3 regions of the Methylobacterium sp. 391_Methyba4 genome follow, and region 3 is predicted to be linked to each of the others. Evidence: predicted binding sites of a transcription regulator. Region 3 holds the regulator's gene; each other region holds the start of a gene.
The links. The regulator LexA, encoded in region 3, represses DNA repair genes until DNA is damaged. The targets are predictions, from matches to a motif close to TGTTCNNNNTGTGTTCNG.
Positions count from the first base shown of each region.

Region 1 (6,993 bases), 3.3 Mb from region 3:
CAGAGCGAGGACGAGACCGTCTACACGGAAGCCGATGCCGGCTACTTCGTCCATATCGGCAAGACCCAGTCCGGCGCCTTCCTCGACGTGACGGTGAGCGACCATGAGACCTCCGAGGTCCGGCTCCTCGACCGGCAAGCGGAGGACGCCCCCTTGCGCCTCGTCGAGCCGCGCACGCCGCTGCTGATCTACGGGGTCGAGCATCGCGGCGACCGGCTGTTCATCCGCACCAACGCGGACGGCGCCGAGGACTTCAAGATCGTCACCGCGCCGCTGGACGATCCGGGCCGCGCCCACTGGACCGACCTCGTGCCGCACCGGGCCGGGGTGATGATCCGCCACCTGCACCTGCTCACCGGCCACCTGATCCGTCTGGAGATCGAGAACGCCAAGCCGCGGATCGTCGTGCGCGACTTGGCCGACGGCGCCGAGCACACGGTCGCCTTCGAGGAGGAAGCCTATTCCCTCGGCCTGCGCGCCGGCCTCGCCTTCGACACGGCCACGATCCGCTTCGTCTACGCGTCGATGACGACCCCGTCGGAGACCTGGGATTACGACTGCGCGGCGCGCACGCGGGTCCTGCGCAAGCGTCAGGCGGTGCCGAGCGGCCACGATCCGGCCGCCTACGTGACCCGGCGGCTCTTCGCCACCGCGCCCGACGGCGCGCAGGTGCCGATCTCGCTGCTGCACCGGCGGGATCTCGTCCTCGACGGCAGCGCGCCGCTGCTGCTCTACGGCTACGGCTCCTACGGCACGCTGATGCCGGCGGCGTTCCGCACGAACCTGCTGAGCCTCGTCGACCGCGGCTTCGTCTACGCGATCGCCCATATCCGCGGCGGCACCGAGAAGGGCTGGCGCTGGTACCTCGACGGCAAGCGCGAGAAGAAGCCCAACACCTTCACGGACTTCATCGCCTGCGCCCGGGCCCTGATCGCGGCGCGCTACACCGCCGAGAAGCGCATCGTCGCCCATGGCGGATCGGCGGGCGGGATGCTGATGGGGGCGGTTGCCAACCTCGCGCCGGAGCTGTTCGCCGGGATCGTCGCCGACGTCCCCTTCGTCGACGTGCTCAACACCATGCTCGACGCGGAGCTGCCCCTGACCCCGCCGGAATGGCCCGAATGGGGCAACCCGGGGGAGAGCGAGGCCGCCTTCCGGACGATCCTGTCGTACTCGCCCTACGATAACGTCGCCGCCAAGGACTATCCGGCGATCCTGGCGCTCGGCGGGCTCACCGACCCGCGCGTCACCTACTGGGAGCCGGCCAAGTGGGTCGCGCGGCTGCGCGCCACCATGACGGGCGGCGGGCCGGTGCTCCTGCGGATCAACATGGAGGCCGGCCATGGCGGCGCCGCCGGCCGGTTCGACCGGCTGGAGGAGGTGGCGCTGATCTACGCCTTCGCGCTCATGGCGGTGGGGAAGGCTTGAGCGCCGTCGTCCGTGCGGGCGCATGGCCCATGACGGCGATGACGGGGCCATGACGGGGCCATGACGGGGCGCGGCGCCTGAGGCGTTCAGAGGGGCCGGTCCCACGGAGATGGGAGCTGCCTCAGGATGCGGCCGGCCTCACGGTCGGACCTCGGCGGGAGCCGGCGGTTGGGCGATCCCCTCGTCCGGATTGCGGGCCCGCTTCGCCGCCTCCTCGGCGGCCTTCTCCCCGGCGGCCTTCTCCGCAGCCGCTTTCTCGGCGGCAGCCTTCTCGGCCGCGGCCTTGAGAGCCGCCGCGCGGGCCCGGTCCATCTCGATCCGAGCGCGGCGGCGCTGCCGCTCCACCTGGTCGGCCTCGGTCAGCTCGATCGTCTCCAGCTCGCGCTGCAGCACGAAGGCGGCGAGGCCGTTCGACAGGGTGCCGACATCCAGCACCCGCTCCGGCGCGCCGAGGGGCCCGGTCAGGCCGAACTGGACCGCGGGCGGGCCGGCATTCCAGCCCCGGGGGACCGGGCCGCCCACAAGCGTGCCGCGGACGTTGAGGCGGCCGGCGCGCAGGTCGTAGCCGACGGTGCCGGCCCAGCGGGCCGGGCCGAGATCGAGGTCGAACGGCCCGGCCCGCAGGACGCCGCCCACGATGGTGGCGGCGGCCCGGGCGGATCCCCGCGCCTGCCCGCCGCCCCGGGCGAGTTCCTCGGTGACCAGGGCCTGGAGCCGCCCCTCGCGGAGCGGGTCGTCCATCTCGGCCGCCCGGGCCAGCACCCGGCCGAGGGCCGCAGGATCGGCCGCGGGCAGGCTCAGATCGGTCAGGGTGAGCGCGCCGCTGCCCGAGAGGCTGTCGGCGAGGCCCGGCAGGGTCTCGGCCGTGGCGGCGAACCGCAGATCGGCGCTCAGGCGGCCGCCGATCGGGCCGCCGGCCAGCGTCGGGAGCGCCGCACCGTCGAGGCTGCCCGAGCCGGAGACCGCAGCGCCGGCCCCGAGGCGGGCGATCGTCACCGAACCCGCGAGCCGTCCCCCGGCGAGCTTGCCGGACAGGTCCCGCAGGATCAGGTTCCCATCGGTGAGGCCCAGGCCGGCCGTCGCCTCCGTGGCGACGAGGCCGCGCCCGAGATCCAGGCTGGCGACGCGGGCGTCGAGGGACAGGGCCGGATGGGCCGTCGGCGGCCCGAACGTGCCGTTCGCCCCCGGCGGGATCACCAGGGCGGCGGCGAGCTGCGGCACGGACAGGCGGTCGAGGGCGAGGCGGCCGTGCAGGGCGCCGCCCGCCGCCCGCAGCAGCGTCCCGTTCACCCCCGAACCCGCGACCGTGCCGGCGATGGCGGCGGCGGCCTCGCCCTGCTGCCGCGACAGCGTGACGGTGAGGTCGGCCGGCCACGCGCCGGGGGCCAGGGTCGCGGCGCCGGCGAGCGTCAGGAACGGCGCCAGATCGGCCGTGTCGGCCCGGACTTCGCCGCCCGTGGGCACGAAGTCGGGACCGACCAGGATCGGGCGGCCGGTGGAGAGCCGGAGGCCCGCGACCGTGCCGTTCGCCGTCAGGGCGAGGGCCTGGCCGTCCGGCCGCTCGGCCGTCACGTGCAGTTCGGCGGGCTGCTGGAGGCCAACGATGTCGGTGCGGCCGAACCACGCCCCCGCCCGGGGCGCGGTGAGCGTGGCGGTGCCGCCCTCGATCCGCGTGCCGCGGCTCGCCAGGGTCAGGTCGAGGGTGCCGCCGCCGGCGCTGCCCCGCGCCTGAGTCCGCAAAGCCGCGGCCGCGCCGCCCGCCCGGTCGAGGGTGACGGCGAGGTCGAGGGGCGCGTCCCGCAGGACGGCGGGCAGCAGGCGGATCTCGCCCACCCAGACCCGCTCGAGCAGGCCGAGCAGCGGCGCCGCCGCCGGGGCCTTCAGCCGTCCGGAGACGCGGCCGGTCCCGTCCGCGCCGATCTGGCCGGACAGCCGGGCGCTGGCGCCGGCGAGATCGGTGACGTCGAGGCTGTCGACCGTGAGGCCGGCGCCGTCGGACTGGATCCGCGCCGCGATCGTCCCGGTGCCGGAGCCCGTGGCGCCGAACCGGACATCCTTCGCTTCCAGGGTCAGGGCGAGGTCGGTGTCGCGCAGGGTCCCGAGCGTCGTCCCAAGGGGCGGCAGGCCGGCGATGTCGAGGCCGCTGGCGCGGATCTGGGCCTCGAAGCGGCCGCGCTCGGTGCCCTCGGCGGCGGTGTAGCGGGCGTTGCCGGTGATCCGCGCCGGTCCGAGGCCGAGGCGCAGGTTGCGCAGGGACAGGCCGGTGGCGGCGGCCGACAGGTCGGCGGCGGCCTCGACCGTGCGCCCGTCGAGGAGCGCGACGAGGGGCCCCTCGGCGCCGAGGCGGCGCAGATAGCGGCCCAACGCCTCCGAATCGGGGGCGGTGAGCGCCACCGGGCCGGTGAAACGCAACGGGGCCGTCTCGACCTGCCCGCTCGCCGCGACGGTGGCGTCGGCCGGGCCCGTCACCGACAGGCGGCGCAGCAGCAGGCCGCCGGCCCGTTCCAAGGTGCCGGTGAGGGCGAGGTTCGACCAATCCTCGCCGCCGAGCACGGCGCTGCCCACCGTGAGGTCGAGATCGAGCATGGCCGGCAGGCTGCCGGCCGAGCGCGGCAGGCCGCGGCCGATCAGGTTCTGGCCCTCCGCCGAGGTCAGGAAGGCGTCGAGGTCGAGGCGGCGGGCCTCGAGGGTCAGGCCGCCGCGCCACTGGCGGAGATCGAGCCGGCCGGTGCCGCCGAACCGCAGGCTCCGGCCCCCGGGATCGATGGCGAGGTCGACGCCCTCGAACCGCACCTGCGTACCCCGGGCCTTGAAGGTGCCGGCCAGCGAGAAGGGCAGGTAGGCGCCCGCGGCCTGGGTCGGCGGCCCGACGACGAGGCGCGCCGAGCCCTCGGCCTCGACCAGGGAGCCGCCGGCTTCGCTCGGCGCGAGGCCAAAGCGTGCATCCGCCTCGAAGCGCGGAGCCGCGTCGCCGCCGCCGGAGATCTTGGCGGCGAGGCGCCCGTCGGGTCCCGGCGTGCCGCTCACCGCCCGGAACGGGATGCCGCCGCTCGTCCCCTCGACCCGCCAGGGGCCGACCAGGGCCGGCGCCTGCAGGTGCAGGTCCTGGACGTAGAGCTGGTCGGTCCGCCCGGTGGCGGGCACCTGCGTGGTGACCAGGAACTGCTGGATCTGCAGGTTCTCGATCGCGAGGTCGCGGTCGCGCAGGGCGCCACCGAAATCGGCCGGCAGCTTCAGGGCGTCAGGGCCGGCGACCGGGAGCTTGATCTCGGCCCGGCCGATCCGGGTCTCGGTGAAGCGGAACTCGCCCTTCAGGAGCGGCGCGAGGGCGATCTCGGCCTTGACGAACCGGGCGTCCAGGCTCGGCCGGTCCGGATCGGCGCCGAGATGCAGGCGGTCTACGCGCAGCCGCGGCGAGGGCAGCAGCCGGACCTCGATCCGGCCGTCGGTCCGGACCGGGACGCCGAGGGACCGGGCGAGCGCCCGGTCGACGAGCGCGCGATGGGCCTGCCAGTCGACGAAGGGCGGAACGGCGAGCGCCGCCACGAGAACCAGGATGACGGCGCACGCCAGCGCGGTCAGAAGATCACGCAATGGTCCTGTTCCGCACCATCTCTCCGCGAGGCCGCGCCATCACCGTGCCGCCGTGCCCCGCGTGCCCCCGCGAGTCAGTTGTCACGGCCATAGCACGATAAGCCCCCGGGAGCGCCAGCGGCGATGCCACGGTCCGGAGCGGCTCTCGGCGCGCGCGCGGCGGCCCGCGGCACCCCGGGCCAGGAGCTCCGGACCGGGCGCGGATCCCCTCTCCCGTGCGGGAGAGGGATAGGGATGCGACCTCTCCGGAAAGACCTGATCCCTCACCCCAACCCTCTCCCGCGCGGGAGAGGGGGCTTGTCGCGCTCCGCCGCCGCTGTCGGCCCTCGATCACACAGGTGCCGATCCGCGGCCACCGGGGAGACGGCGGCGCCCCGCAGCCGGCCGCGGGCCCCGAAGGGCGCGGATCGTCCCGGCGCGGCGCGAACGGCCTCGACGCCGTTCGCGATTTGGTCCAGGGATGCGGGATGCAGAACCGCCCGCAAGCGCAGCCCGCCGGGGACGGCGCGCCCGCCACGTCCATCACCGCCCGCGCCATGGGCGCCCTCCGCCGCGACGCCGCCGGCTATCTCGAGGGGCTTAATCCCGAGCAGCGCCGCGCCGTCGAGACCACGGAGGGCCCGATCCTCGTGCTGGCCGGCGCCGGCACCGGCAAGACCCGGGTGCTGACCACCCGCATCGCCCACCTGATCGCCACCGGGCGGGCGCGCCCCTTCGACATCCTGGCGGTGACCTTCACCAACAAGGCCGCCCGGGAGATGAAGCACCGGATCGGCACGCTGATCGGCCCCGCCGGCGAGGGCATGCCCTGGCTCGGCACCTTCCACGCCATCGGCACCAAGATCCTGCGCCGCCACGCCGAGCTGGTTGGGCTCAAATCCGACTTCACCATCCTGGGCACCGACGACCAGCTCCGGCTGATGAAGCAGGTGATCGCCGACCAGAACGTCGACGAGAAGCGCTGGCCGGCCCGGGCCCTGTCCCACGCCATCGACGGCTGGAAGAACCGCGGCCTCGGCCCCGAGCAGGTGCCCCCGGGCGAGGCTGCCTCGTTCGCCTTCGGAAAGGGCGGCGCGCTCTACACCGCCTACCAGGCCCGGCTCGCGACGCTAAACGCCGTCGATTTCGGCGATCTCCTGCTGCTCTGCCTTAAGCTCTGGCGGGAGAACCCCGACGTCCTGGCCAATTACCAGGACCGGTTCCGCTACATCCTGGTGGACGAGTACCAAGACACCAACGTCGCGCAGTACCTGTGGCTGCGCCTGCTGGCGCAACAGCGCAAGAACATCGCCTGCGTGGGCGACGACGACCAGTCGATCTACGGCTGGCGCGGCGCCGAGGTCGACAACATCCTGCGCTTCGAGCACGATTTCCCCGGCGCGGTGGTGGTGCGGCTGGAGCGCAACTACCGCTCCACCGGCCATATCCTCGCCGCCGCCTCGGGGCTGATCGCCAAGAACGAGAGCCGCCTCGGCAAGACCCTGCGCACCGACGACGAGCCGGGCGAGCGCGTCACCGTCACGGGCGCCTGGGATTCCGAGGAGGAGGCGCGGATGCTCGCCGAATCGATCGAATCCCTCCAGGTGAAGCAGCATCCCCTGTCGGAGATCGCCGTGCTGGTGCGGATTTCCGCGCAGATGCGCGAGATCGAGGATCGGTTCGTCCAGCTCGGCCTGCCCTATCGGGTCATCGGCGGCCCGCGCTTCTACGAGCGCGCCGAGATCCGCGACGCCCTGGCGTATCTGCGCGCCACCGTGAATGTCAGCGACGACCTCGCCTTCGAGCGGATCGTGAACACGCCCAAGCGCGGCCTGGGCGACGCCACCCTGCAGCAGCTCCACACCTACGGCCGTGCCAACCGGCTGCCCCTGCGGATCGCCGCCGAGCGCCTGTGCGAGACCGACGAGCTGAAGCCCCGCGTCCGCTCGACCCTGCGGGCGCTCACCGAGAGCTTCGCACGGTGGGCGCGAC
Region 1 is NZ_CP121475.1:5,884,719-5,891,711, reverse strand. Features, by position in the region: gene P9K36_RS27735 (S9 family peptidase) at 1-1,428, shown strand, start outside; gene P9K36_RS27730 (AsmA-like C-terminal region-containing protein) at 1,567-5,022, opposite strand; gene P9K36_RS27725 (UvrD-helicase domain-containing protein) at 5,490-6,993, shown strand, end outside.
Region 1: the regulator LexA is predicted to act here: its motif matches at 5,462-5,479, upstream of P9K36_RS27725 (UvrD-helicase domain-containing protein).

Region 2 (6,993 bases), 610 kb from region 3:
GTGTACTGCGCGCCGGTCACGACGTCGCGGGCGACGTAGGCCTGGACGGTGAAGATCTTGAAGTCGTAGCCGACGAGGCCGCCGATGGCGAAGCGGCCGCGGTTGCCGGCCGCCGCGCTGGCCTGGCTGATGTCGAAGTTGTAGGTGCCGTAGGCGATCGGGCCGATCTCGAAGTTGCCGAACTTCTTCGTCGCGGTGAGGTCGAAGTTCAGGGCGTCCGAGAGGCGGATCGGGCCGATGGCGGCGCCGACCTGGCCGGGGAAGCGGCCGGGCGAGTCGTAGATGTTGGCGGTCAGGTTGGCGGTGATGTTCCAGCCGTCACCGGTGTAGCTGCCGGCGATGCCGAAGCGGTAGGTGTTGGAGGAGAGCTGCGGCAGGACCGGGGTGGCCGTCGTGCCGTTCGCGGTGATGATCGAGCCGCGGTCGCCGTTCAGGTCGTTCAGGTAGGCGCCGCCGAGCAAGCTGACGCCGAAGTTGTTGCCGAGGTCGAAGGCCCAGATGCCGCCGACGAAGGTGCCGACGTTGATCGAGATGTCCTTGTTGCGCACGCCCGCCGGGTTGCGGGTGAAGGCGAACACGGTCGGGGGCGCCACGAGCAGCTCGACGCGGCCGCCGAACGGCACGAACGGGGTCGACCAGACCAGGACCGGGATGTTGACGGCCGTGTCGGGCGAGTTTGGCGCGTCGGTGCGGCGGTAGGTGAACGTGTTGATCGCGTAGAGGCCTTCCGGCAGCGGCGCGCCGACGGCGAGGCCGACCTGCTCGCCGGGAACCGTGGTGGTCTGCGCCTGGGCGATCGTCGAGGTCATGCCGACCGTGAGCGCGACCGCGCCGGCCGCGAGCCAGTTCTTCATCATTTTCTCATTCCTTCCCAAGGTCCCACGGCTTCCGTCCCGCATTCGGCACTTCCTTGCCGGTCTGCTCGCCAATCGCGGCTGCCGGCTTCGGACCTACCGAGCGCCCCCACGGAGCCTGCCCGTCTCAACGTCTGCGACTATTCTACAGAGACCTGCGGAAAGACAGTGGAATGCTCGCCGAAACGCCACAACCGGCTGAACCGTTGCGCAAAAGCCGCATTTTTGCGGCGATGCAACACTGTCCACAGACCCTGCCCAAACGGGGGGTCCGGCAAAATATCGTTGAATGGTCAAGCTGTTGTCGCGCCGGGGCACGGGAGAATCCGGCAAGGCCGGGGAGGTGATCGGGCAGGCCGCCGGGCGGGCCGCCCGGCCGGGATCCGGACCGGAATCCGGCTTCGAACCGGCCCGCGGCTGGCCCGAACCGGCGCCCCGCGGCTCGAATCACCGCCCGGCCGGGCGGATATGCGGACGGCACCCGGCAGAAACTGCCGCGCCGGCCTGCGATCGGGCCGGTCCGAACCGCCTGCCTCGTCCCGTCGGGCTCGCGGATTTGCGCGTCCCCGGAGGGGCCGATCCTCCGGGGCCGCGCGTCCCGCCCGTCCCGTGTGGGGGAGGGCCCGCGGCCGGCCCTGTCGCCGGTGCGTCCGACGCCGCAGCTTACCCGGAAGGTTTGGCGCGCTACTCGGCGGCGCGGCCTCGGCGCGCGGGCGCCGCGGGGCGCCGCTCCAGCACCTCGCGCAGGAACCGGCCGGTATGGCTGGCCTTGGAGCGGGCGATCTCTTCCGGCGTGCCCTGCGCCACGACCCGGCCGCCGCCGTCGCCGCCCTCGGGACCCATGTCGATCACCCAGTCGGCGGTCTTGATCACTTCGAGGTTGTGCTCGATCACCACCACGGTGTTGCCCTGGTCGACCAGCTCGTGGAGCACCTCCATGAGCTTGGCGACGTCGTGGAAGTGCAGGCCGGTGGTCGGCTCGTCGAGGATGTAGAGGGTGCGCCCCGTGGCGCGCTTCGACAGCTCCTTGGAGAGCTTCACCCGCTGCGCCTCGCCCCCCGACAGGGTCGTGGCCTGCTGACCGACATGGACGTAGTGCAGGCCGACCCGCTTCAGGGTCTCGAGCTTGTCGCGGATCGCCGGCACCGCCTTGAACAGCTCGGCCGCCTCCTCGACGGTGGAATCGAGCACGTCGGCGATGGACTTGGCCCGGTACTTCACCTCCAGGGTCTCGCGGTCGTAGCGCTTGCCCTTGCAGACGTCGCAGGTGACGTAGACGTCGGGCAGGAAGTGCATCTCGATCTTGATGACGCCGTCGCCCGAGCAGGCCTCGCAGCGCCCGCCCTTCACGTTGAACGAGAAGCGCCCCGGCTGGTAGCCCCGCGCCTTGGCCTCGGGGAGGCCCGCGAACCAGTCGCGGATCGGCGTGAAGGCGCCGATATAGGTGGCGGGGTTCGAGCGCGGCGTGCGCCCGATCGGCGACTGGTCGATGTCGATGACCTTGTCGAGGTGCTCCAGCCCCTCCAGCCGTCCGTAGGGGGCCGGGTGCTCCAGGGCGCCGTTCAGCTTCTTGGCGATCGCCTTGTAGAGGGTGTCGATCACCAGGGTGGACTTGCCGCCCCCCGAGACGCCGGTGATGCAGGTGAAGGTGCCGAGCGGGATCTCGACATCGACATCCTTCAGATTGTTGCCCCGGGCGCCGAACAGGCCGAGCTTGCCCTTGCGGCCTTTTCGGCGCGCGGTGGGCGTCCGGACTGCCATCTCGCCCGTGAGGTATTTCGCGGTGAGCGAGGCCGGGTTGGCCAGGACCTCGGCGGGCGTCCCCTGGGCGATGATCTCGCCGCCATGGATACCGGCGCCCGGGCCGACATCGACCACGTAATCGGCCTGCAGGATCGCGTCCTCGTCGTGCTCGACCACGATCACCGAATTGCCGAGGTCGCGCAGGCGCTTGAGCGTGCCGAGCAGCCGCTCGTTGTCGCGCTGGTGCAGGCCGATCGACGGCTCGTCCAGGACGTAGAGCACGCCGGTGAGGCCGGAGCCGATCTGCGAGGCCAGCCGGATGCGCTGGCTCTCGCCGCCCGAGAGGGAGCCGGAGCCGCGGGCGAGCGTCAGGTATTCGAGGCCGACATCCACCAGGAAGCTCAGCCGGTCGCGGATTTCCTTGAGAATTCTGACCGCGATGGCGTTCTGCTTCGCCGTCAGCTTCTCCGGCAGCTCCGAGAACCAGCGATGCGCCTCACTGACTGAGAGGGCCGTGACATCGGCAATGTCGGCCATGGCGACCTTCACGGCGAGCGCCTCGGGCTTCAGCCGCTTGCCGCCGCAGGCGGCGCAGGGCGTCTCGCTCATGAAGCGCCCGATCTCCTCCCGGACGGCGTCCGAGTCGCTCTCCTTGTAGCGGCGCTCCAGGTTCGGGATCACGCCCTCGAAGGGCTTGTTGACCGTGTACTTGCGCAACCCGTCGTCGTAGGCGAAGCGGATCGCCTGCTTGCCCGAGCCGTAGAGCACGATGGCACGGGCCGTCTCCGACAGGCTCTGCCACGGGACGCTGGTCTTGAAGCCGAAATGCTCGGCCAGCGCCTCCAGGGTCTGCCCGTAATAGGGCGAGGTCGATTTCGCCCAGGGGCCGACGGCGCCGCGCTTCAGGCTCAAGCCGGGGTCCGAGATCACCAGCTCGGGGTCGATCCGCATCTCGTGGCCGATGCCGCTGCAGGTCGGGCAGGCGCCGAACGGGTTGTTGAACGAGAACAGCCGGGGCTCGATCTCCGCGATGGTGAAGCCCGAGACCGGGCAGGCGAAGCGCGACGAGAAGGTGATGGTCCGGGGCGTCTCGCCCTCGGGGGCATCCGCGAACACGACCTCCGCGATGCCATCGGCCAGCTCCAGGGCCGTCTCGAAGGACTCGGCCAGCCGCGAGCCGATATCGGCCCGGACCACGATGCGGTCGACCACCACGTCGATGTCGTGCTTGAACTTCTTGTCGAGCTTGGGCACGTCGTCGATGGCGTAGTATTCGCCGTTCACGCGCAGGCGCTGGAAGCCCTTCTTCTGGTACTCGGCGATTTCCTTGCGGTACTCGCCCTTGCGACCGCGGACCACGGGGGCCAGCAGGTAGAGCCGGGTCTTCTCCGGCAGTTCCAGCACCCGGTCGACCATCTGCTGGACGGTCTGGCTCTCGATCGGCAGGCCGGTGGCGGGCGAGTAGGGAATGCCGACCCGCGCCCAGAGCAGGCGCATGTAGTCGTAGATCTCGGTGACCGTCCCGACGGTGGAGCGGGGGTTCTTGGAGGTGGTCTTCTGCTCGATCGAGATCGCCGGCGACAGCCCGTCGATCTGGTCGACGTCGGGCTTGGACATCATCTCCAGGAACTGGCGGGCATAGGCCGAGAGCGACTCGACGTAGCGGCGCTGCCCCTCGGCGTAGATCGTGTCGAAGGCCAGCGACGACTTGCCCGAGCCCGACAGCCCGGTGAACACCACGAGCTTGTCCCGGGGGATCGTCAGGTCGACGTTCTTGAGGTTGTGCTCCCGGGCCCCCCGGACCGCGATGACCCGCCGGTCATGGGCGCTCGCCGGCGCGGCGTCGAACAGGGCCGCCAGCTTGGCGTCGATCGCGGCCTCGGCAGCCGCCCCAGGGCGGGCGGGCTTTTCGGACTTCGCGCGGGCCGGCTTGGGCTGCGGGGCCGGGGCGGCGGTGGCGGCTTTCGGAGCCTTGGACGCCGTCTGCGCGGCGGCTGTCGGGGCAGCTTGGGCGGCGCCGGCGCGGCTTGCGGCACGACTTCCAGCTTGGGCTTTGGCCATGAGGGCGGCGGTCTTTCGAGGCGTCGACGCAGTCGGATCGGATCCGGATCGGATTCGCGCGCGGGCCAGCCGCCGCTCCGACACATGTCGAGCCCGAGGGGGCCGACGGCAAGGTGGGGCCGGCGGGACGCAGGTCCGTCATGCGCCGCCCTTGCTAGAACGAAACGCGTACGGCGGCAACCGCTCGGCGAACGAGCCGCCGCCCTTGCGCGCGCGGCAAAGCGTTCCGGCAGCGCCCGAGCGGGCGTCCAACCGGTCGTCCGAGCGGGCGCGCGAGGGCGCCTGCGAGGAACCGGGCGAGTCGCCGACGCATGGGGCCGCCGGTGTCCCCTCCGGGCGCGCGGCACGGCGCGCGCGACGACGGCCCGGTGTTGCACCGCGGGAACCGAGGCCCCACGTCGCCGGGATCCACCCTCGGACTCGACTCCATCGACAGGTGCCGATGCCAGCGCTCGACCTGACCGACCCGGTCGCCCTCGGCGGGGCGGGGGACCGGAATGCGGCCCGCGGACAGAGCGTGTCCACGCGGCTGCTGTTCCTGATCGTGGGCATCGCCAACGCCACCTGGGCGCCCCTGGTGCCGCTGGTGCAGGACCGCGCCGGCCTCGACGCGGCGGGGCTCGGCCTGCTGCTCCTCACCTTCGGCATCGGCTCGATCCTGGCGATGCCGAGCGCCGGGGCGGCGGCTTCGCGGCTCGGTTTCCGGCCGGTCCTGCTCGCCGGCACGCTGGCGATCGGCCTCGCCCTGCCGGTGCTGGCCGTGGGCGATGGGCTCGTGGAGCTCACCCTGGCGCTGGTGCTGTTCGGCGCCGGGATGGGGGCGGTGGACTGCGTCATGAACCTGCAGGCCGTCGTGGTGGAGCACGCCAGCGGGCGCCCGATGATGTCGGGCTTCCACGGCCTCTACAGTCTCGGCTGCATCCTGGGGGCGCTGATCGCCAGCGGCCTGCTGGCGGCCGGGCTCGGCGCGGGCTGGAGCGTGCTGCTCCTGGTCGCCGGGATCGCGGCCCTGTTCGCGGCCGCCTGGCCCGGGATCCTGCCGGCGGAGCGGGCAGGGGGGAGCGGAGTCCCCGCCTTCGCGCGCCCCCGGGGCATCGTGCTGGTGCTGGGCCTGCTCTGCTTCGTGGTGTTCCTCACCGAGGGCTCGGCCCTCGACTGGAGCGCGGTGTTCCTGATCCAGCAGCGAGGCCTCGATCCGGCCTGGGCGGCGCTCGGCTACGCGGCCTTCTCGGTGACGATGACGGCCGGGCGCCTTGCCGGCGATCGGGTCGTGGCCCGGCTCGGGCGGCGGCCCGTGGTGGTCTTCGGCGGCCTCCTGGCGGCCGCCGGACTCGCGCTCTCGGTCCTGGTCCCGGCCTGGGAGGCGGCCCTCGCCGGCTACGCCCTGGTCGGGGCGGGCTGCGCCAACATCGTCCCGGTCCTGTTCACGGCGGCCGGCCGCCAGACCGCGATGCCCGCGCGCGTGGCGGTGCCGGCGGTGACGACGCTCGGCTATGCCGGGGTGCTGGCGGGCCCGGCGCTGATCGGCTTCGCCGCGCAGGCTTTGGGCCTGTCCGCCGCGCTCCTGCTCGTGGCGGCCCTGCTCCTCGCCGTGGCGGCGGCCGGGCGGTCCCTGCCGGTGTGAGGCTCACGCCTCGGCGTTGCGCGCCATGAAGGTGGCGGGGCTGCCGTCCTCTGGGTTCACGAAGACGATGTCGGTGGGCGCCCGCCGGGGGGTGTCGATCGCGAGGAACACCACCTTTTCCGCGGGATCGATCTCCGGCATGGCGTGGACCGTGCCCTTCTCGAAGACCAGGAGCTGACCGGGGCCGAATGCGGTCGCGGCGGCCGGGTCGCCCAGCCAGACCGTGCCCCGGCCCGACAGGCAGTAGAGATACTCGTCGCAGGTGGCGTGGTAGTGCGGCGGAGTCGGCCGGTAGACCCGGAACACCCGGGCGCTCGCCGCCTCCCGGTCGGTCAGATAGGTGTCGACCAGGAGGGTCTGGGCGCTGCCGGGCAGCGCCGCCGCCAGCGCCGCCACGTCGAAGATGCCGGTCCCCGCCGCGTCCGCCATCGCCTCCGCCTCCGCCTCCGACATCACGTCCTCCTCACTCCGAAGACCGTCGCGCACGATCCTGTCCTCGGCCCGCCCGCTCTCGATCGGCGCCGGGGCGCGCCGCGGGCTCGCGGCGTCGATCCCCCCGTCATGCTCACCCAGGGTGGTGCGCAGGCGCCCCGCGTCAACGCGGCGAGACAGCCCGTCGAGGCGTGCGCCCCGGCGGCGACGTCCTGCGGGCCGCCCATCCTGCGGGCCGCCCATCCTGCGGGCCGCACATCGCGCGCCGGGACGACGGGA
Region 2 is NZ_CP121475.1:1,958,062-1,965,054, reverse strand. Features, by position in the region: gene P9K36_RS09245 (transporter) at 1-857, opposite strand, end outside; gene uvrA (excinuclease ABC subunit UvrA) at 1,539-4,658, opposite strand; gene P9K36_RS09235 (MFS transporter) at 5,101-6,282, shown strand; gene P9K36_RS09230 (cupin domain-containing protein) at 6,286-6,711, opposite strand.
Region 2: the regulator LexA is predicted to act here: its motif matches at 4,814-4,831, upstream of uvrA (excinuclease ABC subunit UvrA).

Region 3 (6,993 bases):
CCGATATTGGCCGCGATCAGCACCCGGAACTGGCCGTCGCCCAGCGGCATGTGCCCGAAGGAGGCGACGATCTCGGGCAGGTTCGGCCGCGCCGCGACGGCGAGCCCGACGAAGACCAGCTCGAACAGGCCGACCACGATCGCCACGACCTCGACGCGCCGGTAGCTCCCGGTGAAGACGAGCCCCAGGAGCAGGCAGGCCGGCAGGCCGAGGCTCACGAGCCGCGGCACCCCGAACAGGTCCCCGATGCCGGCGATGCCGGAGAATTCCGTGACGATGGCGCCGATGCCGGCGACCACGAGGCCGCCGTACGAGATCCAGGCCCAGGCCGGCCCGTAGCGCTCCCGGATCAGCGCGCCGTGGCCGCGTCCGGTGGCGGTCCCGAGTCGCACCGTCAGCTCCTGGACGACGTACAGGATTGGCACCAGCAGGATCTGGAGGAGCAGGAGCGAATAGCCCCAGCGCGCCCCGCTCTGGGCCGCCGTGATGAGGCTTCCGACATCCGTATCGGCCAGCATCACCACGAGTCCGGGGCCTGCGGCCTTGAGGTAAGCGGACAGGCGAGGCAGGGAAGCGCTGGGCACGGCTCGGGAACAGTCCCGCGCACGGCCGGTTCCGGCGGGCGCCTGCGGCGTTTTCCCGGGGCAGGCGGGAGGGACATGTGATGGCGGAGAGCACGGATCGGGGCTCCGGCTGGAGCCTGCAGGCGACCGCCGTGCCCGACGGGGTGCGCCTGGAACTCGCCCTGGCCGACCTCGGCGGCGCGCCGGTCACCGCCGCGATCGTTCTCGACCGGGCGGAAGCCCGGGCCTTCGCCCGCGCCCTGCTCGCCGCCGCCGGCGACGCGGCGGAACGGACCTTCCCGAAGCCGGGCGCCTGACGGCGCGCCGCCGGTCGGTCAGCGGGCGAGACCGGGATTGCGGCCCGGCAGGCGGGGGACCACGGTGCCGCGCTTCTCGATCGGCGTGTCGCAGGCGTAGGCGAACTCGGTCTTCAGCGGATCGAACACGGTCTCGCCGGTGATCCGGCAATCCTCGCGCACGGTCTCGTCGAGATAGGCCCGGGCGGCGGTGCGGAAGCGCTTCACCCGGGTGGCGTTCGGCTCCGGATCGATCCGGGCCTCGCTCAGGTTGCAGCCGGTATATTCGCGCAGGGCGTTCGAGACGATCAGCATCCGGCGCATCTGCCGGTTGTCGTAGACCTCGTAGGGCTCCTTGCAGCCGATCGTCACCACCTGGGGGGTGAGCGCCACGTAGTTCCGCGAGATGTAGGAGAACCCGGTGGTGCAGCCGGCGAGGCCGAGGGCGGCGAGGCCGAGGGGCAGCAGAGCTGCGGGTCGTCGCATCCTCGTCATCCCAAGAGGGTCCCAGCCCGCGGCCCGGATCCGCCGCCTTCCCGGCGGGGCGCCGCGGTGCATTGAAACGGCTCCGCTTGCGCCGTCAATGCGTTTCTCGACCTTGCTCCCGCGAGCGCGGAGCGACGCGCCAAGCGTAGCGGTGCCGCCCTTGCGGAACACTTGCGGAACGTTTAACCTGTTCGTGATTTGTTTCAGAGACCGTCACGGGGCGGTCTGCCAAGCCGCGAGTCCCCCTTCGATGCTCACGCGCAAGCAGCTGGACCTCCTGCGTTTCATCCAGAGCCGGATGCAGGAATGCGGCGTCCCGCCGTCCTTCGACGAGATGAAGGACGCCCTCGACCTCAAGTCGAAATCCGGCATCCACCGGCTGATCACGGCCCTGGAGGAGCGCGGCTTCCTCCGGCGCCTGCCGAATCGGGCGCGCGCCATCGAGGTGATCCGCATTCCCGAGAGCCTGAGCCAGACGGTCCCATCTTCGGCCCCATCTTCGGCCCCGGCCGAGCCGCGCCGTTTCACCCCGAGCGTGGTCGAGGGCGGCAAGTCCAAGCAGCCGCCGGCCCCGGCCAGCACGCGGATGATCGATGACGCCGGTCGTGCCATTTCGATCCCGGTGATGGGCCGGATCGCCGCCGGTACGCCGGTCTCGGCGATCCAGAACCAAAGCCATGCCATCACCCTGTCGCCGGATTTCGTGGCCGGCGGCGAGCACTACGCCCTGGAGGTGCGCGGCGACTCGATGGTCGAGGCCGGCATCCTCGACGGCGACCTCGTGGTGATCCGCAAGCAGGACACGGCCAATACCGGCGACATCATCGTGGCGCTGATCGACGACGAGGAGGCGACGCTCAAGCGTCTGCGCCGCCGCGGCTCCTCGATCGCCCTGGAGGCCGCCAACCCGGCCTACGAGACGCGCGTCCTCGGGCCCGACCGGGTCCGGATCCAGGGCCGCCTCGTCAGCCTCGTCCGCCGCTACTGAAGCGGCTCGGCCGGCGCGTCGCCGGGGGCGAAGTCCCCGCCCGACGCATCGGTTTCCGGAGGCGTTGTCGCCCCGTCGTCAGAGGCGCGGGCCTCCGCGGAGGGCGCGGTGACCAATTGTGGCGGTCCCGGCCCGTGTCCCGAGCGTGGTCGCCAGGGCACGGCGCGGCCATCGGCCCGGGCGTGATGGGCGACGAAGCTCTCGCCATCGGACCTGAGGGCGACGGCGCCCTGGGCGGCCAGGACGCGCCGGTCGATCACCAGGGGGCCGGTGCAGGTCGGTGGGGCCACGAGGCCCGTGATCAGCACCGCGGCGCGGGCGCAATCCTCCGGGAAGGCCCGCCGGTCCCGGACCAGGGCGACCGCCCGTCCGTCCGGCAGGCGCGCGGTGCATCCGAGCCGATCACAGCGGCCGCTGCCCGATCGGACGATCAGTGCCCCGGCTCCCCGTCCGTCGCCGTCCGCCTTCAGCCATTGTTCGAGGACGAAGCCGGACGGGCTGCCGAGGGCCGCGAGCCGTCCGTCCGGCCCCCGCACCGCGGCCCCCGCACCCTGCCGATCGACATAGAGGTCGTAGCGGTCGGGTCGGGCCGCGACGACGAGTCCGAGCAGGATCGGCGGCACGGCGAGCCAGCGCAGGCGGGAGGCCGGTAACGTCGCGAGCAGCAGGCCCGCGGTCAGCAGGAACAGCGCCGCGGTGCCGAAGGCCGGTACGACCACGATGGCCCGCTCGAACCCGGCGATCCAATGGGAGACGGCGAGCATGCCCCCCACCGCCTGACCCATCAGCCACCAGATCGGGCGGTCGAGGGCGAAGGGATAGGCGAGGATCCCGATCACCGCGGAGGGCATCACCACGAGGGAGACGAGCGGCAGGGTCAGGGCGTTGCCGACGAGGCCGAAGGGCTGGATCGTCTGGAAATGGTAGGTGGCGAAGGGCGCGGTCGCGACCTGCGCCACCAGGGTCGTGGCCAGGGTCCCGGTGACCGCCGAGAGGCCGCTGCCGACGAGCCGACCGAGCCGGCCCGCCCCGGGGCGCACGAACAGCCGCCCGTCGATCAGCCGTGCGCAGGCGATCAGCCCGGCCACGGCGCCGAAGGACATCTGGAAGCTCGGGCCGAGCAGGCCCTCCGGCTCCCGGGCCAGGGCGATCAGCGCCGCGAGGGCGAGGTTGCGCATCGACAGGGCGGGCCGGTCCACCAGGATCGCGCCCAGCATGATCAGGGTCATGATCAGCGAGCGTTCGGCGGCGATGTCCCAGCCCGAAAAGGCGCAGTAGGCGGTGACGCCGACCATGGCGAAGCCGGCCGCGATCTTCTTGATCGGCCAGAGGAGCGCGCAATGGGGGACCAGCGCGAGGAGCGCCCGCACCAGCCAGAACACCACGCCGGCGGCCAGCACCATGTGGAGGCCCGAGATCGACACAACGTGGTAGATTCCGGCGGCGCGCAGCGCATCGTTGGTCGCCGGGCCGATGAGGCCGCGCTTGCCGGTCACCAGGGCCGCCGCCACCGCGCCCGCCTGGCCGCCGGCGGCCTCCGCGATCCGGCGGGTGAGCCCGTTCCGGGCCGCGTCGAGCGTGGCGGCGAGCCGCAGGCGGAGGGGCAGCGGCTCGGTCGGCGCCCGGATCGTGACCGCCCCGACCAGGGAGCCCACCGCGCCGATCCCCTGGAAGTAGGCGTCTCGGGCAAAATCGTAGCCTCCGGGCCGGGCCGCCTCCGGGGGAGGCAACAACCGGGCGGTGGCGGCGACGACGTCCCCGGGAAGCGGGGTCGGCGTCTTGCGGAATGACACCCGCACCCGGGCGGGCCGCGCCTCCGGCGCAAGGCCGGCGAAGCTCTCCACCCGGATCAGCAGCCGGGCGCCGACCTCGCGCTCGTCCAGGGCCTCGACCGTTCCGATGAGGGGGCCGATGGTGGTGCGGGTGAGGACCGGGGCGGCGACCTCCGAGACCCGCCAGGCTGCCGCCGCGAAGCCGAGGAACGCGGCCGCCACCGCGAGCACCGCCGCCAGCGCCGCCGGGCGCGCGCCGAGGAGCGGGATCGGCGCCAGGGCAAGGGCGGCGGCGACAAGGGGCGCGGCCAGGCTCGGCGCGCCGTCGGTCGCCGCGAAATAGACCAGGATCCCCCCGCCGAAGGCCACCGCCAGCCAGGGGAACAGCCGGCGCTGCTCGGCGTCCCGGGCGAGGCCTTCGGCCACCCAGTGGCGGATGACCGGGAGGGCGGGCGCGCGGGGGCCGGCCAGCGCCACCGCGCCGCCCGCCAGCCTCGCGCCGATCCGCCGCATCGCCGCCGCCCCGTTCCGCGCGACCTGTCTCGGGGCCGGGCGATTCTGCGGGCGATTCTTAACGCATCCTCCGGCTCGTGCTACAGCCGGTGCTTCGTGCTACGGGCGCCCTGTCGAGCCCCTCGCCGCTCCGCCGCCCCTTCGCCGTCCGTCGCGCTCCGTCCGCGACCAGCCCCGGAACATACCGGACCGATGTCCTCAGCCGTCGTCACGCGCTTCGCCCCCTCGCCCACCGGCTACCTGCATATCGGCGGGGCCCGCACGGCGTTGTTCAACTGGCTCTACGCCCGCCACACCGGCGGCAAGATGCTGCTGCGCATCGAGGATACCGACCGGGAGCGCTCCACCAAGGGCGCGATCGACGCGATCCTCGACGGCCTGTCCTGGCTCGGCCTCGACTGGGACGGGGACGTGGTGTTCCAGTTCGCCCGGGCCGAGCGCCACCGGGCCGTGGCCGAGGAGCTGCTGGCGGCCGGCCGTGCCTACCATTGCTATGCCACCGCCGAGGAGCTGACCTCGATGCGGGAGACCGCCCGGGCCGAGGGCCGTGCCCCCCGCTACGACGGCCGCTGGCGCGACCGCGACCCGTCCGAGGCCCCCGCCGGGGTCAAGCCGGTGATCCGCCTGCGCGCGCCGACCGAGGGCGAGACCGTCGTCGAGGACGCCGTCCAGGGCCGCGTGACCTGGGCCAACAAGGACCTCGACGACCTCGTCCTGCTGCGTTCGGACGGGACGCCGACCTACATGCTGGCCGTGGTGGTCGACGACCACGACATGGGCGTCACGCAGATCATCCGCGGCGACGACCACCTCACCAACGCGGCGCGCCAGAGCCAGATCTTTTCCGCCTTGGGCTGGGACATTCCCCGGATGGCCCATATCCCGCTGATCCACGGGGCGGACGGAGCCAAGCTCTCGAAGCGCCACGGGGCGCTCGGCGTCGAGGCCTATCGCGATCTCGGCTACCTGCCGGCGGCCCTGCGCAACTACCTCGTGCGGCTCGGCTGGAGCCACGGCGACCAGGAGGTCTTCTCCACCGAGGAGATGGTCGCGGCCTTCGACCTCGGCGCGGTGGGGCGCTCCGCGGCGCGGTTCGACTTCGCCAAGCTCGCCAACCTCAACGGCCTCTACATCCGCACCAGCGCCGATGCCGATCTCGTCGCGGCGATCGAGACGATCCTGCCAAATGTCGGTCCCGGGCGCGGCCTGTCGGCGCCGCTGCAGCCCGACCTCAAGGACAAGCTCACCCAGGCCATGCCGGGCCTGAAGGAGCGGGCCAAGACGCTGATCGAGCTCCTCGACAGCGCCTATTACCTCTACGCCCAGCGGCCGCTGGCGCTGGACGACAAGGCCCGCGCCCTCCTCTCCGACGAGGGCCGCGCCCGCCTCGCCGGGGTGCGGCCGGTGCTCGAGGCGCTGCCGGACTGGAATGCGGCCTCGACCGAGGGTGCGGTTCGCCAGTACGCGGAGGACGCCGGCTGCAAGCTCGGGCAGGTGGCCCAGCCCCTGCGCGCGGCGCTGACCGGCCGCACCACCTCCCCGCCCCTGTTCGACGTGATGGCGGTGCTCGGCCGGGCGGAAACCCTTGCCCGCCTGGGCGATCAGGTGCCGCAGGTCTGAAGCCACCGGGCGTAGCCGGGGAACTGCCGGCCCCGGCTCGAATTGCGCTTGGTGGAATTTGCTTGGCGTCGGGGTCGGGTTGTCACCGACCCCGTTGCTGCTGCAGTGCCGTTTGGGTAACCCATGCCTGTGAGCACCCGCAGCATAATGCGTGTGCTCAGGCCCCCGGGACCGACTCGGGCAGCCCGAGCCCGGCATCCGCCACGTCGCCAGAGAAGGGTCCACGATCCATGAGCGCACCCAGCACCATCACCGTGGACGGCAAGTCGATCGAGCTGCCGGTGAAATCCGGCACGATCGGGCCGGACGTGATCGATATCGGCAAGCTCTACGCCCAGACCGGCGCCTTCACCTTCGACCCGGGCTTCACCTCGACGGCGTCCTGCGAATCGAAGATCACCTATATCGACGGCGACGAGGGCGTGCTGCTCTATCGCGGCTACCCGATCGAGCAGCTCGCCGAGAAGGGCGACTTCCTCGAGACCTGCTACCTGATGCTGTTCGGCGCCCTGCCGACCGCCGCCCAGCGGGCCGATTTCGAGTATCGGGTCACGCGCCACACCATGGTGCACGACCAGATGAACCGGTTCTTCACCGGCTTCCGCCGCGACGCGCACCCGATGGCCGTGATGGTCGCCTCGGTGGGCGCCCTCTCGGCCTTCTACCACGACTCGACCGACATCACGGACGAGAGCCAGCGGCTGATCGCGTCGATCCGCATGATCGCCAAGATGCCGACGCTCGCCGCGATGGCC
Region 3 is NZ_CP121475.1:2,572,153-2,579,145, forward strand. Features, by position in the region: gene P9K36_RS11935 (divalent metal cation transporter) at 1-584, opposite strand, end outside; gene P9K36_RS11940 (hypothetical protein) at 665-880, shown strand; gene P9K36_RS11945 (hypothetical protein) at 899-1,345, opposite strand; gene lexA (transcriptional repressor LexA) at 1,596-2,333, shown strand; gene P9K36_RS11955 (ComEC/Rec2 family competence protein) at 2,327-4,618, opposite strand; gene gltX (glutamate--tRNA ligase) at 4,811-6,238, shown strand; gene gltA (citrate synthase) at 6,469-6,993, shown strand, end outside.